3 regions of the Burkholderia sp. BCC0044 genome follow, and region 1 is predicted to be linked to each of the others. Evidence: riboswitches for the same ligand, from Rfam matches in the RefSeq annotation. Region 1 holds a riboswitch; each other region holds the start of a gene.

Region 1 (5,498 bases):
ATTGACCGCGGCGGCGGCCATCGCGCTGCCGCCGCGCCGGCCGAGCAGCGTGACGTACGGCACGCCGCGGCTGTCGGCGTCGAGCGCCGCCTTCGATTCGGCCGCGCCGATGAAGCCGACCGGGAAACCGACGATCAGCGCGGGGCGCGGCGCGCCGGCGTCGATCATGTCGAGCAGGTGGAACAGCGCGGTCGGCGCATTGCCGATCACGACGACGCTGCCCGCGAGATGCGGACGCCACAGTTCGAGCGCGGCGGCCGAACGCGTGTTGCCGAGACGTTGGGCGAGGTCGGGCACCTCCGGCTCGCCGAGCGTGCAGATCACGCGATTGGCCGCGGGCAGCCGCGCGCGCGTGATGCCTTCGGCGACCATCCTCGCGTCGCACAGGATCGGCGCGCCGGCCGCGAGCGCCGTGCGGCCGGCCGTGCCGGCGCCGGCCGAGAAGCGCAGGTCGTACGCGACGTCGACCATCCCGCTCGCGTGAATCACGCGCACCGCGAGTTTCTCGAGATCGGGCGGCACCTGCGACAGGTCGGCCTCGGCGCGGATCGTCGCGAACGACTGGCGGTAGATTTCCTGCCCGTCGCGAATATAGTCAAGCATCGGTGGTGTCCTGGCTGTGCCGCGCGTCCATGAGTCGGACCGCGGCCTGGTCAATCGTCAGATGGCGCGCGAGCGGGGCGCCGAGGCCCGCGGCTGCGTCGCGCCGGTAAAGGTCGTAATGTCCGGGCGCCACCGCGACGAGCGTATAAAGGTCGTAATGTCCGGGCGCCACCGCGACGAGCGTATGCGCGGCGGGGTGCGACAGCGCGCAGTGGCGCTCGCAACCGGTCAGATGCACGTCGAGCGGACGGCCAAGTCGCGCGGCGAGCGCGCGCGCGTCGTGTTTCGTGTCGGCGTGCGCTTTCGCGCAGCCCGCGCTGCCGGTGCAGGCGACGAGCGTCGCCAGCGGGTCGGACGCTGCGCACACGAGGCCGATCGACGCGAGGGCTTCGTATGTCGCAGCCGCACGTTCGTTCGGCACGCCGTGCATGAACACGCCTTGCCACGGCGTCATCGACAGCGTGCCGTCGCCGTCGGCTTCGGCCAGCGCGGCGAGCCGTTCCAGTTGCGCCGCGTCGAGCCGCCCGAGCGCGAACTGCGCGCCGACGCTGCAACGCGCCGCATCGCGCGACGGGTGCGCGCCGAAACGTAACGCAGGGTCGGCACGCGTGCGCCGCCAGCCGGCGAGCGCCGGATCGGCCGCGAGCGGGAAGGGCAGATAGTGTTGCGCGCGGTGGAACAGCGTGCGTTCGTCGCACGTCGCCAGCAATGCGCGCATCCGCGTGACGTCGGCCGGCGCGAGATCGAGGAACGCGAGCAGCAGCGCGCGAACCAGCGCGACGCCCTGATCGATCGACACGTCGACCGACGCGGGCCGGTCGCCGTGCGCAACCGGCGGACAGCCGGCCAGCCCCGCCGCGAGACGTACCGCGCCGTCGCCGCGACGCCACGCGGCGAGCCAGATGTCGTGCGGATGATCGAGCGCGGCGACGGTTTCGCCACCGTCGAGCTGGATCGAGCATTTCGGCGACAGTTCGCCGCGACGCGGCTCGCTCGCCAGCATGTCGAGCAGCGGCCCGGCGAGCGCGTGGCTATCGACGAGCGCGGCGGGGTCGTGCCCGGCGAGCGGGCTCAGCATCAGGTTGCGCACGTCGTCGCTCGCCGCGAGCGCGGCCGCATCGAAGGCGGCATTGTCGGCGCTTGCGCGCGGGCCGAGCCCCGCATCGAGCAACGCATGCGCGAGCGCATCGGCCGCGCCGTCGCGAATGCCGCGCAGCTGGAGATTCGCGCGATTGGTCGCATCGATCGCGCCGGAGCCGTACCGGCGCGCGGCAGCGGCGATCGCGTGCGCCTGCCGTGCGTCGAGCCGGCCGCCCGGCAGCTTGATCCGGCACAGCCCGCCGTCGGCGGCCGCGACCACGCGCACAAGCCCCGGGCAGGCCGACGGGCGCACGACGGGCGATGCAGGAATCGAATCGGGGGCGGAATTCAACGGGATACCGGAACAGGGTGTGGCGCCGCGGCCAACGCATCGGTACACCCCGCCCGACGCCGACTGGCACGCACGCACTTTCTGGCCGGCAGGTCTCCTGGCTGACAGGTCGGCGCCGTCTCCCGGCCTTCCCGGTGAAACCAGTGGCATGAGGAGGAGATCGGCTCGCTGTCTACAGTTGCGGGGGCAGCCACAGCGGCGCGCGGCGCGCCCTGTGTTCCCTCTTCGGCCCCGAAGGGCACCGGCGAACGAACGGCCGTAGGATACCCGATTTCGGCCGCGATTCGCGACCGGCTGGCCGTTCGCGGCGGGCGAAGCGGGCAATGGCCGGGCGCGGGCGGGCCGGCAGATGAAACGCCGGGTCGAACACGGTACCATGCCGTTTTTTGCAATGCGGACGGCTGCACCGGCGCTTTCGCGGCCGCGCGGCGACACGATGAAATCGAACGATGGGGAAGGGTGCATGACGGCGTGGCTGACGGTAGTGGGCATCGGCGACGACGGTTACGCGGGGCTCGGACGCCACGCGCGGCGCGCGCTGCTCGACGCGACGCACGTGGTCGGCGCGAAACGGCATCTCGACATGCTGCCCGCGCGGCTGCGGGCCGCGCGCGAAGCATGGCCGTCGCCGTTCGACCTGTCGGGGCTGCTCGCGCGCCGCGGCGCGCCCGTATGCGTGCTCGCGAGCGGCGACCCGATGCTGTTCGGCGTCGGCGCGACGCTCGCCCGCGCGCTTTCTCCCGACGAATGGCGCGTGCTGCCCGCGCCGTCGTCGCTGTCGCTCGCGGCCGCACGCCTGGGCTGGGCGCTGCAGGACGTCGGCGCCGTCTCGCTCGTCGGGCGTCCGCTCGCGACGCTGGCGCGCCACCTGCTGCCGGGCCGGCGCCTGTTCGTGCTGAGCGCCGACGGCCGCACGCCGGCCGCGGTCGCGGCCGAACTCGCCGCCCGCGGCTTCGGGCCGACGCGCATCAGCGTGTTCGAACATCTGGGCGGCCCGCTCGAGCGGCGGATCGACGGCCTCGCGCAGGACTGGAACGTCGACGAAACGGCCGCACTCAATCTCGTCGCACTCGACTGCCGGGCGGGCCCCGACGCGCCGCGCCGCGCGCTCACGCCCGGCCTGCCCGACGACGCGTACCGCCACGACGGCCAGCTCACCAAGCGCGACCTGCGCGCGATGACGCTCGGGCGCCTCGCGCCCGCGGCCGGCGAACTGCTGTGGGACGTCGGCGCCGGCAGCGGCTCGATCGGCGTCGAATGGATGCGCGCGCATCCATCCTGCCAGGCGATCGCGATCGAAGCGCATGCGGAACGGCTGCGCTTCATCGAACACAACCGCGATACGCTCGGCGTGCCGGGCCTGCAGCTCGTCGCGGGCCGTGCGCCCGATGCGCTCGCGGGGCTCGCCGCGCCCGACGCGATCTTCGTCGGCGGCGGCGCGACCGCGCCTGGCGTGCTCGACACGTGCTGGGCAGCGCTGAAACCCGGCGGGCGGCTGGTCGCGAACGCGGTCACGCTGCAGGGCGAGATCGCGCTCGCCGCGTGGCGCGATGCGCATGGCGGCACGCTCACGCGCGTGTCGTTCGCGCATGCGGAGCCGCTCGGCCGCTTCGACACGTGGCGGCAGCCGCTGCCGGTCACGCTGTACGACGTGCGCAAGCCCGACGCGGCAGACGTAGCCGACGCGGTCGACGCGGCCGGCTCATCGAATATGTCGAACCCGTCGAACCCAACGGACGCGTGATGCGCGACGAAACCCCCGAACAGCCCGCGCCGCTGCGCTTCGGCTACACGACCGGCAGTTGCGCGACCGCGACGTCGCTCGCGGCCGCGCGGCTGCTGCTCGCGGGTCAGGCGGACGACGCGGTCGAGATCGTGCTGCCGAAGGGGCGGCGCGTGATGATGCGGCTCGAATTCTGCCGCGCCACGGCCGACGGCGCCGAAGCCGGCACGATCAAGGATGCCGGCGACGATCCGGACGTCACGCACGGCGCGCTGATCTTCGCGCGCGTCGCGCTCGCGGCGGCGCCCGGCGTGCGCTTTCATGCGGGGCCGGGCGTCGGTACGGTCACGCGTGCGGGGCTGACGCTGCCGGTCGGCGAACCGGCGATCAACCCGGTGCCGCGCCAGATGATGACCACCCACCTCGAAGCGCTCGCCGCCGAACACGGCTACGCGGGCGGCTTCGACGTGACGATCGGCGTCGAAGGCGGCGAGGCGCTCGCGCTGAAGACGATGAACCCGCGGCTGGGCATCGTCGGCGGGCTGTCGATCCTCGGCACGACCGGCATCGTGCGGCCGTTCTCGTGTTCCGCCTATATCGCGTCGATTCATCAGGGCATCGACGTCGCGCGCGCGAACGGCATCGCGCACATCGCCGCCTGCACCGGCAACGCGAGCGAGGATGCGATGCGCGCGCATTACCATCTGCCCGACATGGCGCTGATCGAGATGGGCGATTTCGCGGGCGCGGTGCTCAAGCACCTGCGGCGCGCGCCGGTCGCGCGCCTGTCGATGTGCGGCGGCTTCGGCAAGCTCAGCAAGCTCGCGGCCGGCCATCTCGACCTGCACAGCCGTCATTCGAGCATCGACCTGCCGCTGCTCGCGCAGTGGGCCGCCGAAGCCGGCGCGAGCGATGCGCTGCAGGCCGCGATGCGCGCCGCGAACACGAGCCAGGAAGCGTTGAAACTCGCGCAAACCGACGGCGTGCCGCTCGGCGATCTCGTCTGCGCGCACGCGCTGCGGGTGGCGCGCGACATCGTGCCGCCGTCGGTCGCCGTCGAGATGTTCGCGATCGACCGGCAGGGTCGCTTCGTCGGGGAGGCGCGATGAACCCGCGCATCCTGCTGCTCGGCGGCACCGGCGATGCGCTGAAGATCGCACGCGCGCTCGGCCCGCATCACGTCTACAGTCTCGCCGGTCTCGGCAAGACGCCCGACGATTTGCGCTGCGAGGTACGCGTCGGCGGTTTCGGCGGCGCAGCCGGGCTGACCGCATATCTTCGCGACGCCGGCATCGGCCTCGTGATCGACGCCACGCACCCGTATGCCGCGCAAATCAGCGCGAACGCCGCGACGGCAGCGCGGGACGCGGGCGTGCCGCTGTGGGCGCTGCGCCGCGCGCCGTGGACGCCGCAACCGGGCGACGACTGGCGGATGGTCGACGACTGGGCCGGCATCGAGGCCGCGCTCGCGCCGTTCAGGCGCCCGCTGTTCACGCTCGGCCGCGAACCGCTCGCGCATCTCGACGCGATCCCGCCGCACCAGTTCTGGCTCGTGCGCTGCCTCGATGCGCACCCCGGCAACGCCCGCGCGCAGGTCGTCGCCGCGCGCGGGCCGTTCACGCCCGACGGCGAGCGCGCGCTGTTCGCGCTGGCGGGCATCGACGTCGTCGTCAGCAAGAACAGCGGCGGCGCGGCCACCGAGGCCAAGCTCGACGTCGCGCGCGAACGCAGGCTGCCGGT
Region 2 (5,498 bases), on a different contig from region 1:
CGGCGGCCCCGATCGTCAGCATCGCGACGAGTTCGGCCGATGCGCCCTGTCCGTACGTCAGATGCTGCTTGCCGATTTTTTCACCGACAGTTACGACGATTCGCTTCCAGCCGACCATCGTGCCGAGGCCCAGCGCGATCGCGACGGCGACCTTCACCCACGTCGGAATGAACTTGGTCGCGTGGTCGAGCTGCTTGCGATAGTTGTCGATCGCGAGCTTGTCGTCGGCGGCGAACGCGGGCTGGCCCGCCTTCTCGAGCAGACGAATGGCTTCGGACACCAGATACATCGTGTTGCGCACGTTGTCGACGTCGCGCTGCGGCACGGCCGCCATCGAGCCCGACGCGCCGACGGCGGTCGCGAGCGACGTGGACAATTGCGCGACGGCCGGCAGCACGGCGGGCGTCAGTTCACGATGCTGCACGTAGTGTTCGACGTCGGCGCGCGGGTTCGCGGACGGCGCGACGCCGTTCGTGTACTTCCCGAACGTCGCCGCCGCCTGGTTCGCGACCGCCACGAAGGTCTGCGATTCCGCGGGCGTGACGGCCTTGTTCAGTGCATAGGCGGTGGGCACCGTGCCGATCAGGATCAGCATGATGAGGCCCATCCCTTTCTGCCCGTCGTTCGACCCGTGCGCGAACGACACGCCGGTGCAGGTGAGGATCAGCAGGCAGCGAATCCAGAACGGCGGCGGCTGATCCTTCGGCGGCTCCTTGTACAGCTCCGGAATCCGCACGACGGCCTTCAGCACGAGCAGCAGCAGCGACGCACACAGGAAGCCGACGATCGGCGAGAGCAGCAGCGACTTGCCGACGCCGAGCGCCTGGCCCCAGTCGACGCCGCTCGTGCCGGACGGCCCGTGCATCAGCTGGTTCATCAGCCCGACGCCGATGATCGACCCGATCAGCGTATGCGAGCTCGACGACGGCAACCCGAAATACCAGGTCGCGAGGTTCCAGACGATCGCGGCGATCAGCAGCGCGAACACCATCGCGAAGCCCGAGCCGCTGCCGACCTGCAGGATCAACTCGACCGGCAGCAACTGCAGGATGCCGAACGCGACGGCACCGCTCGAGACCATCACGCCGAGGAAGTTCCACATGCCCGACCAGATCACCGCGACGTTCGGCGTCAGCGAGTGCGTGTAGATCACGGTCGCGACCGCATTCGCGGTGTCGTGGAAGCCGTTGACGAATTCGAAGCCGAGCGCGATCAGCAGTGCGGCGCCGAGCAGCAGGTACGGGAACAGTGTCCCTTCGCGAACCGGCGCCAGATCGGCGACCAGGTGCGTGGCGATATAGACGGCGCCGAGCACGAGCACCAGCAGGAACGCGGCATAGCCGATCTGCTTGGTGCGCGCGATGGAGGCCGGATTGTTCGGGGCGGACGAAGCGGGTTGATTCATGACGGCATCTCGTGAGGGAACCTCGTCCGATCCTAGCTGTGGCTAGCAGTCAGTTTGATGACAGTCGGGAGGACGAACGGTGTGTCTTACGGGATGTAAGGCGAGCGGCTGCCTGCGAAGCGTTGGGCGCGCATCGTCGGCTCACATAGTAAACATGCCAAGCGGTTTAGGTGCCGGCGCCGAGCACGATGTCCGTCGCGGCCAACGTCCAGCCGGCCGGCGACGCGACGAACGTCGTGCCCGACAGCGGCGCGACGTCGAGACGCGTGGCCGCTTCGGGACTCATCCGCCGCACATGCGCGATGGCCGCGCGGACGATCGGCGCATGCGTGATCGCGACGACGTCGCGATCACGCGGCAATCCGTCCAACCATGTGCCGACCCGATGCGCGGCGGCGTCGAACGATTCGCCGCGATGCGGCGACGCGGATGGTGTGCCGATCCACGCCGCAAGTTCGTCAGGCAGGTCGCGTGCGAGATCGTGCAGCCGCTTGCCGCGCCAGTGGCCGTAGTCGATGTCGCGCAGCGCGTCGTCGATCTCGGCGTGCAGCCCGAGCGCGTCGGCCGTCTGCCTCGCGCAGCATGCCGGGCTGCACAGCACGAGCGCGCCCGCAACGCCCGTCCACCGGCCGCGCAGCGCAGCGGCTTCGGCGAGCCCGGGCGCGTCGAGCGGATCGTCGTCTGGAAACGTGCCGGTGCGCATGGCGCGGGTCGATGCGTGGGCGATCAGGCAGAGCGAGGCAGGCAGGGTCATGTCGGTTGTCGGATGATCCGGAACGGGGCGCGCTCGCCCACGTGTCATCGCTTCAATACGCGAACGTTCGCGCGTACAATTCGCCCGATACGAAGCGCGGAAGCCGGTGCAATTCCGGCGCGGTCGCGCCACTGTAACCGGGGAATCGATGATCCCGGAAGCCAGACCTGCCTTCGTACCCATCCATCATTTGTCGGGGCGCGATTCCCCTGAGGTGCATCCATGAGCGAAGCAGTGCTGAAGCCGGCGGTCGTGCCGGCACCCATCCCCGTCCGTGAGCTGTTGCCGTGGGCCGTGTTCGTCGGCCTGATCCTGCTGCTCGCGCTGTATTTCGTCGGTGCGGAACAGGGCGCGACGTCGCTCGTGCCGGGCATGTATGTACACGAATTCGTGCACGACGGCCGCCATCTGCTCGGCTTTCCCTGCCACTGACGCGGAGCCTGCGATGGTCGGAAAGCTGCTCATGCGCGGGATGCTCGCAGGCATCGCCGCGGGCCTCCTCACGTTCGGTTTCGCCAGGATCGTCGGCGAACCGCAAGTCGATCAGGCAATCTCCTTCGAAGAAAAAAACGCCGCCGCCCAAGGCGAGGCGCCGGAGCCCGAGCTGGTCAGCCGCCAGACGCAGGCCGGCCTCGGGCTGCTGACGGGCGTCGTGACCTACGGCGCGGCATTCGGCGGGCTGTTCTCGCTGGTCTTCGCGTATGCGTACGGACGCGGCAGCCGCCTGCCGGCACGGCCGCTGGCCGCGTGGCTCGCGCTGGCCGCGTTCGTCGCGCTCGTGATCGTGCCGAATCTCAAGTACCCGGCCAATCCGCCGTCGGTCGGCGACCCCGACACGATCGGCTATCGCACCGGCCTGTTCTTCCTGATGATCGCGATCTCGGTCGCGACGATGGTGTTCTCGGTCGGCGTGCGCCGCCATCTGCTGGCGAAGCTCGGCCAGTGGAACGCGTCGATCGTCGCCGGGCTGGTGTTCGTCGCGATCATCGCGGCCGTGCAGATCGGGTTGCCTTCGGTCAGCGAGCTGCCGGCCGATTTCCCGGCGGCCTTGCTGTGGAAGTTCCGCGTGGCGGCCATCGGCATGCAGGTGATCATGTGGACGACGATCGGCCTGCTGTTCGGCGCGTGGGTCGAGCGCGGCGAGCGCGCCGGCATGCGCGCCACCTGACGCGATCGCAACCGGGCGCGCCTAGCGCAGCATGCGTGGCGCGCTCCACGTCGATTCGCGCGCCAGCGCGACGAACGCGGCCAGATAGTCGATCGATGCGTCCGCTTCGCGGATGCCGAGGAAGATCTGCTTCGCGATGCCGTTCTTGCCCAGCTTGACCGGCACGACCGGCATCCGGTCCGCGTACTCGTCGGCGAGCCACCGCGGCAGCGCGGCCACGCCGCGCCCGCTCGCGACCATCTGCAACATGATGTCGGTCGTCTCGATCGACTTGTGCCGCCTCGGCACGATGCCGGCCGGCGTCAGGAACTGGTTGTAGATGTCGAGCCGGTCGGTTTCGACCGGGTACGTGATCAGGATCTCGTCGGTCAGTTGCTCGGGCGTCACGTAGTCGGCATTCGCGAACCGGTGCGAATCCGCGACCACCAGCACCTGTTCGTAGTCGAACACGGGATCGAAGCGCAGCCCCGGCTTGTTCAGCGGATCGGGCGTCACGAGCACGTCGATGTCGTAGCCGAACAGCGCGCCGATGCCGCCGAACTGGAAGCGCTGCTTCACGTCCACGTCGACGTCGGGCCAGCGCGACAGGTACGGCGACACGACCTTCAGCAGCCACTGGTAGCACGGGTGGCACTCCATCCCGATGCGCAGCGTGCCGCGCTCGCCCTTCGCGTACTGCTTCATCCGCTCCTCGGCGAGCTCGAACTGCGGCAGCAGCCGGTTCGCCAGCTTCAGCAGATACTGGCCGCCCTGCGTGAGCCGCAGGCCGCGGCCTTCCCGATCCCAGATCGGCGTGCCGAGCTGCTGCTCGATTTTCCTGACGGTGTGGCTGAGCGCCGATTGCGTGAGGTGCAGCGCGTTGGCCGCCGCGGTCAGCGAGCCCTGGCGCTCGACTTCACGAATGACGACGAGATGGAATCGTTCCAGCATGGATCGCGCGCATCCCACGGATGCATGAAAAATGTTAATGGATGAATGAAATAATGCCATTTTATTTCATGGTTTGAAATCCCTATGATGGCTGCCGGATCTACTCTTTCTTCTGGACGGCAGCTTCATGGTCACGACACACAACCTCGGTTTTCCGCGCATCGGCGCGAAGCGCGAACTCAAGTTCGGTCTCGAACGCTACTGGAAGGGTGAATCGTCGCGCGACGAACTGAAGGCGCTCGGCGCCGAGCTGCGCCGGCGCCACTGGCACGACCAGCGCGATCTCGATCTCGCGCCGATCGGCGACTTCGCGTTCTACGACCAGGTGCTCGACATGAGCTTCACGCTCGGCAACCTGCCGAAGCGCGTGCAGGATTTCCACGGCGATGCGCTCGACAACTATTTCCGCGTCGCGCGCGGCCGTTCGGCGCAGTCGGCGGAAGAGCATGCGGCGTGCTGCGGCGGGGTCGCGGCCGGTGAAATGACGAAGTGGTTCGACACGAACTATCACTACATCGTGCCGGAGTTCCATGCGGACACGAACTTCTCGCTCGATCCGTCGCGCCTGCTGCAGCAACTCGCCGAAGCGAACGCGCAGGGCGTGAATGCGAAACCGGTGATTCTCGGCCCCGTCACGTACCTGTGGCTCGGCAAGGCGAAGGACGATTCCGATCGCCTCGCGCTGCTGCCGAAGCTGCTGCCGGTGTACGGTGCGCTGCTCGATACGCTGACCGCGCAGGGCGTCGAATGGGTGCAGATCGACGAGCCGATCCTCGTGACCGAACTCGACGCCGAATGGCGCCAGGCATTCCGTACCGCGTATGCGGCGCTGGAAACGCGCCGCATCAAGCTGCTGCTCGCCACTTACTTCGGCCAGCTTCAGGACAACCTGACGCTCGCGGCGTCGCTGCCGGTCGACGGCCTGCATATCGACGCGATCAATGCACGCGACGAAGTCGACGCGCTGGTGCGCGAACTGCCGGCCGAGCGCGTGCTGTCGGTGGGCGCGATCAATGGCCGCAACATCTGGAAGACCGACCTGAACGCGGCACTCGATTGGCTCGAGCCGCTCGCGAAGCAACTGGGCGACCGCCTGTGGCTCGCGCCGTCGTGCTCGCTGCTGCATGTGCCGGTCGATCTCGCAAGCGAAGAGAAGCTCGATGCCGAAATCCGCTCGTGGCTCGCGTTCGCGCTGCAGAAGCTCGACGAGCTGAAGGTGCTCGCGACCGCGCTGAACGAAG
Region 3 (5,498 bases), on a different contig from region 1:
GTCATCGCCGGCTCCGTCGCGAAGTTGCGCGTGCCGCGCGCGACCGGCAGCGACACCAGCCGGTCCGACAGCGGCAGCGGCGACGCGACGCCCGCATCGACGATCTCGAGCGTGCTCTGCGCGACGCCTGAAAACGCGTTGATCGCCGCACCGCCGGCCAGGAAGTTCGCGACCATCTGCGCGGTCACCGCCTGCGGATAAGGACTGACGCCCTCGGCCGCGATCCCGTGATCGCCCGCGAACACGATCGTCACGGGACGCTGCACGACGGGCCGCTCGGTGCGCTGGATCAGGCCGATCTGCAGCGCGAGCGCCTCGAGCTGGCCGAGGCTGCCGGGCGGCTTGGTCTTGTGGTCGATCACATGCTGCAGGCGCTTGCGCAATGCGTCGTCGAGCGGCGCGATCGCGGGCGGGAATTGGGTCGGAGTGGTCATCGAGGAGCCGTGTCGTGGGTGCGGCATGCGCCGCGCATCGAAAAAATCGGGACAGGAAAGGTCATTGTCGCGCAGGCCACGCCGGCAGCAACGCATCGCGGCCGTTCTCGCGAATCAGCACGAGCGGATAGCCGAATGCATCGCTCGCGCGCTCGGGCGTCAGCACGTCGTGCACGGGGCCGGCCCACGCATGGCCGCGGCCGTCGAGCAACAGCGCGTGCGTCGCGAAACGCCGCGCGAGATTCAGGTCGTGACACGAAAACAATACCGTGCGCGGGCCCGCCGCGAGCCAGGCGGCCAGCGCGGTCAGACAGTCGATCTGGTGATGCAGGTCGAGATGCGCGAGCGGTTCGTCGAGCAGCATCAGCGGCGCATCCTGGCACAGCGTCGCGGCCAGCGCGACCCGTTGCCGCTCGCCGCCCGACAGCGACATCACGTCGCGCGACGCGAGCGGGCTCAGGTCGAACGTCGCGAGCGCATCGCGCGCGGCCGCACGGTCGCCGTCGCGCTCCCAGCCCCAGCCACCGAGATACGGAAAGCGGTTGAGCAGCACCGTGTCGAACACGGTCGCGCTGAACGCATCGTGCAATTGCTGCGGCATCAGTGCGCGGCGCTGCGCGAGTCGTTCGGGGCGCCACGCGGCAAGCGGCCGGCCGTCGATCTCGACGTGTCCGCCGGCGGGCGGCTGCAATCCGGCGAGCGTGGCGAGCAGCGTCGTCTTGCCCGCGCCGTTCGGCCCGGCGACGCACCAGATCTCGCCGGGGCGGAACGCCTGCGTGAAGCAGTCGAGCAGCGTGCGCGCGCCGGCTTTCAGCGTCAGGTCGACGGCCGTGTAGTACATGTCGCCGGCAGCGGCGTTCAGTGCGGGGCCCGTCATCGCATCGGTCTCCTCAGCAACATCCACAGGAACACCGGCACGCCGATCAACGCGGTCATCACGCCGACCGGCAATTGCGCGGGCGCGATCGCGGTGCGCGCGAGGAGGTCGGCCGCCATCACGCCGCCGCCGCCCGCGAGCATCGCGGCCGGCAGCAGCATCCGCTGGTCGTTGCCGAACGCGAGCCGCAATGCATGCGGCACGACGAGCCCGACGAAGCCGATCGTGCCGGCCGTCGTCACCGCGGCCGCGGCGGCCAGCGACGCGACGAGATAGATCCGCACGCGCAGCCGCGCGACCGGCACGCCGAGCGCGAGCGCGGTCGCATCGCCGCGCAGCAGCACGTTCAGTTGCGGCGCGGCCGGCAGCGCGACGCCTGCGCTCAGCAGCAGCGCGCCCCACGCGAACCACGGCGCCGTCGCGCCACTCAGGTCGCCCGTCAGCCAGAAGATGATGCCGCGCAGCCGCGCGTCGGGCGCGAGCGACAGCAACAGCGTGACGAGCGCGCCCCACCCCGCCGCGATCACGACGCCCGTGAGCAGCAGCCGCGGCGACGCGTCGCGCGATTCGCCGCGCCACAGCTCGCGCCTCGCGAGCCCCAGCACGAGCGCGACCGATACGAGCGAACCGGCGAACGCGGATGCGTCGACGAGCCACCATGCGCCCCCTGCGATCATCGCGACGAGCGCGAAGCCGGCCGCGCCGCCGGACACGCCCAGCACGTACGGCTCCGCGAGCGGATTGCGCAGCAGCACCTGCAACAACGCGCCCGCCAGCGCGAGCAGCGCGCCGCACGCGAAGCCCGCGAGCGCGCGCGGCAGGCGCAGCGTGCGCACGATATCGGCGAACAGGGTATCGCCGCCGTGCGGCACGAGCGACGCGAGCGCTTGCCATGGCGACATCGGCACGCTGCCGATCGACAGCGACGCGACGAACAGCAGCGCGACCACGGCGGCCAGCGCGGCCCAGATGACGGCGGCGCGCGCGGCGCTCATGCCGCGCACGGCCGCGCGCACGACGCGCGGCGCATCCGCTTGCGGCAGCCGGCCGGGCGCGACAGGGGCGCGTGGCGGACGATTGGGGTCGGCATCGAAGGACGTTCCGTGAAACATTGCGCGCCCCGCTTCCCCGCAGGCCGCGCGTCATGGAGCCCGTGCGGGCTCCCCGTCTCGGCCGGTATCCGGGCTGGCGGCGGACCGGCTCGCCTTCCCGCGCGATGACGCGCAGTGGCCCGCGCCCGCGAGCGACCTGCACGCGAAACGCGCCCGAGCCGGCCTGCGTCACGCGACGCGGCCGCTTACCGTTGCGGGGGCAGCGCAGGTTGGCGCGCTCGTGGAGCCCACACCCTGCTTCCCGTTTAACCGCGCGTCCTGCGCGCGAGCACCGAGGCGGCGCCAGTTTAGGAGCCGGTCGCGCGAGCGTCAAGGAAGCATCCGGACCCGCGCGGGACGCGCCGATTCGCGGCAAGAAGCAGGGGTGTTACGACTGGAAACGTTACAGATGTCGGATTGCGCGGTATTCCGCGCTAAAATGCTGGGTCTTTAGAGGACGCAGCAAATGCTCAACGAACTCGAAACCCTGTCTCAAAATATTGGCCGTCTGATTTCGCTGAACAAGCGCTATCACTCGGAACGGCTCGCGCTCGAGGAGCAGGTCGCGCAATTGCGCGCGGAAGCGGACACGGTCCGCGCGGAACTCGCGCAGCTGCGCGACGAACGCAATGCGCTCGCGGCCGAGCGCGACACGCTGTCGGCGAAGATCGACGACGCCCAGGTGAAACTGAACGCGATTCTCGAAAAGCTGCCGCGCTCGAAGGGCGCGGAGCAAGCCGACAACCAGCTCGACCTGCTCGATGCGCAGGCGCGCACGGATGGCGATGACGCGGCCAGCCACGGAGAACATGCATGAGCACCAAGCAGATCGAAGTCTCGATTCTCGGTCAGGCCTATCGGCTCGCCTGTTCGGCCGAGACCGAAGCGGCGCTGCTCGAAGCGGTCGCGCGCGTCGACGCCGAAATGTCGAAAATCCGCTCGAACAGCTCGGTGCGCGGCACCGATCGCATCGCGGTGATGGCGGCGCTGTCGCTTGCATCGGAATTGCTGCGACTGCAAACGAGCGTGCGGCACGGTGAAGCATTTCCGGCGGAGGAAATCCGTCGTACAATGCATCAGATGAACGAACAGCTCGGCGCGGTGCTCGCACAGCACGAGACGCAGTAACGGTTGAAACGATGCGTCGATTCCGCTTGATCTCGACGGTCAACGGTGGTCAAATTGGCGCATCGAAACACAGTTCAGTCAGCTTCCCTGCCTGGTTCGCCAAGGTCATATATTCCTTGAACCAATGCCATGTGCACGGTTGCGGAAATTTGTAGCACGGGCGCGCGCGTCACTCTGTCTGATGTACCCGAAGTGCTGCTAACTGCGACCAATTCTGAACCTCAGGTTCAGGATGCCGGCCTAGCGGCCAAGGCGGGGGCCTATCCAACGGCATCGGGTAACGCCCGATGCCGTTTCCTTTTGTAGCGGCCTTTTTCTGCGTCGATCACGACCATGCAATACTGGCTGATGAAGTCCGAACCGGACGAAGCAAGCATCGACGATCTCGCCAACGCACCGCAGCGCTCGCTGCCGTGGACCGGCGTGCGCAACTATCAGGCGCGCAATTTCATGCGCGACACGATGAAGATCGGCGACGGCGTACTGTTCTATCACTCGAGTTGCCCCGAGCCGGGCATCGCGGGGCTCGCCGAAGTATCGTCCACGCCCTACCCCGATCCCACGCAGTTCGATCCGAAAAGCCCCTATTACGACCCGAAATCGACGCAGGAAGCGCCACGCTGGCTGCTCGTCGACGTGCGCTTCGTGAAGAAGTCGCCGCTCGTGCCGCTCGCCGCGCTGCGCGAGCACGACGAGCTCGCCGACATGCGCGTGCTCGCCCGCGGCAACCGGTTGTCGATCACGCCCGTCACGCGGGCCGAATGGCGATTCATCACCGAAAAGTTGATGAAGTAGGCGCGCGCCAAAGGTCAAATCTGGTCAGTACGCGCCGCCGCAACGGAACTCGCGACACGTTCGCGCGGCCTAAGCAACCGCTGTCGGCCGATCGGGCCGGCCGTCGTTTTTTTCGTCGCGCGGTACGCCCGCGTCGCGCACGCGTGATCCGCGTGCGCGCCCTCGCACAAGGAGTCCAACAATGACCAAGAAATCCGCACTCGCGCTGTCGCTCGCCCTCGCCGCCGCCGTTCCCGTCGCGCTGACGCTCGCGTCGCCCGCCGCGCACGCCCAGACGGCGAACCCGCACTTTCCGGAGCCGGCGGGCGTGCTGTCGCTGTCGTCGCAGGCCAGTGCCGACGTGCCGCAGGACATCATCCACATCACGCTGTTCTACGAGCAGCAGGCCAAGGATCCGGGCAGCCTCACCGCGCAGTTGAACCAGCGCGCGGACGCGGCCCTGTCGCAGGCGAAGGGCGTATCGGGCGTCACCGCGCACACGGGCGCGTTCTCCGTGTATCCGAGCACCGATCGCGACGGCAAGATCTCCGCATGGCGCGGCCGCACCGAGGTCGCGCTCGAATCGCGCGATTTCGCCGCGGCGTCGAAGCTGGCAGGCCAGTTGTCGAACCTGATGCAGGTCGCGAACGTCGAGTTCTCGCTGTCGCCGGAAGCGCAGCGCACGGCCGAGCAGAAGCTCACGACCGAGGCGATCAAGTCGTTCCGCGCCCGCGCGGACGAAGCCGCGAAGGCCTTCGGCTACAGCAGCTACACGATCCGCGATGTGAACGTCGGCAGCGGCCGCAACGTGCAGCCGTATCCGCGCATGATGGCGATGGCCGCGGCGCCGATGGACAGCGCGAAGATGAGCGCGCCGATCGCGGTCGAAGGCGGCAAGGCCACCGTGTCGGTCACCGTCAACGGCTCGGTGCAGATGAAGTAACGCGCATCGCGCAGCAGTCGAAAACGAAAAACGCCGGCCCGAGGGCCGGCGTTTTCATGTGCATCCGGGTGACCGATGCACGCGCCGATCACGCGTACATCGATACCGCGTCAAGCAGCCACCGCATGCAGCCACTTCACGCAGCCGCATTCGCGTTCGCCGCGCGGCGGCGATACGCCCAGACCATCATCGCGACACCCGCGAGGATCATCGGCAGCGACAGCCACTGCCCCATCGACAGGCCGAGCGCG

What was found. Region 1 has a riboswitch for cobalamin ahead of cobG (precorrin-3B synthase). Riboswitches for the same ligand answer to the same signal wherever they lie in the genome.
Region 2: linked by a shared signal. The riboswitch ahead of HWX14_RS35655 (CbtB-domain containing protein) and the one ahead of cobG (precorrin-3B synthase) in region 1 are both predicted to bind cobalamin.
Region 3: linked by a shared signal. The riboswitch ahead of HWX14_RS31390 (iron ABC transporter permease) and the one ahead of cobG (precorrin-3B synthase) in region 1 are both predicted to bind cobalamin.

The regions. Positions count from the first base shown of each region.
Region 1 covers NZ_CADFDO010000001.1:618,545-624,042, reverse strand. Annotated here, with positions in the region: gene HWX14_RS02840 (precorrin-8X methylmutase) at 1-603, opposite strand, end outside; gene cobG (precorrin-3B synthase) at 596-1,996, opposite strand; cobalamin riboswitch at 2,105-2,296, opposite strand; gene cbiE (precorrin-6y C5,15-methyltransferase (decarboxylating) subunit CbiE) at 2,499-3,779, shown strand; gene HWX14_RS02825 (cobalt-precorrin-5B (C(1))-methyltransferase) at 3,779-4,867, shown strand; gene HWX14_RS02820 (cobalt-precorrin-6A reductase) at 4,864-5,498, shown strand, end outside.
Region 2 covers NZ_CADFDO010000010.1:149,334-154,831, reverse strand. Annotated here, with positions in the region: gene HWX14_RS35665 (inorganic phosphate transporter) at 1-1,405, opposite strand, end outside; gene HWX14_RS35660 (histidine phosphatase family protein) at 1,572-2,159, opposite strand; cobalamin riboswitch at 2,206-2,349, shown strand; gene HWX14_RS35655 (CbtB-domain containing protein) at 2,382-2,591, shown strand; gene HWX14_RS35650 (CbtA family protein) at 2,605-3,327, shown strand; gene HWX14_RS35645 (LysR family transcriptional regulator) at 3,349-4,257, opposite strand; gene metE (5-methyltetrahydropteroyltriglutamate--homocysteine S-methyltransferase) at 4,385-5,498, shown strand, end outside.
Region 3 covers NZ_CADFDO010000006.1:244,518-250,015, forward strand. Annotated here, with positions in the region: gene cobT (nicotinate-nucleotide--dimethylbenzimidazole phosphoribosyltransferase) at 1-434, opposite strand, end outside; gene HWX14_RS31385 (ABC transporter ATP-binding protein) at 496-1,311, opposite strand; gene HWX14_RS31390 (iron ABC transporter permease) at 1,308-2,423, opposite strand; cobalamin riboswitch at 2,465-2,714, opposite strand; gene HWX14_RS31395 (hypothetical protein) at 2,869-3,219, shown strand; gene HWX14_RS31400 (cell division protein ZapA) at 3,216-3,530, shown strand; RNA gene ssrS (6S RNA) at 3,612-3,793, shown strand; gene HWX14_RS31410 (EVE domain-containing protein) at 3,864-4,325, shown strand; gene HWX14_RS31415 (SIMPL domain-containing protein) at 4,507-5,247, shown strand; gene lgt (prolipoprotein diacylglyceryl transferase) at 5,384-5,498, opposite strand, start outside.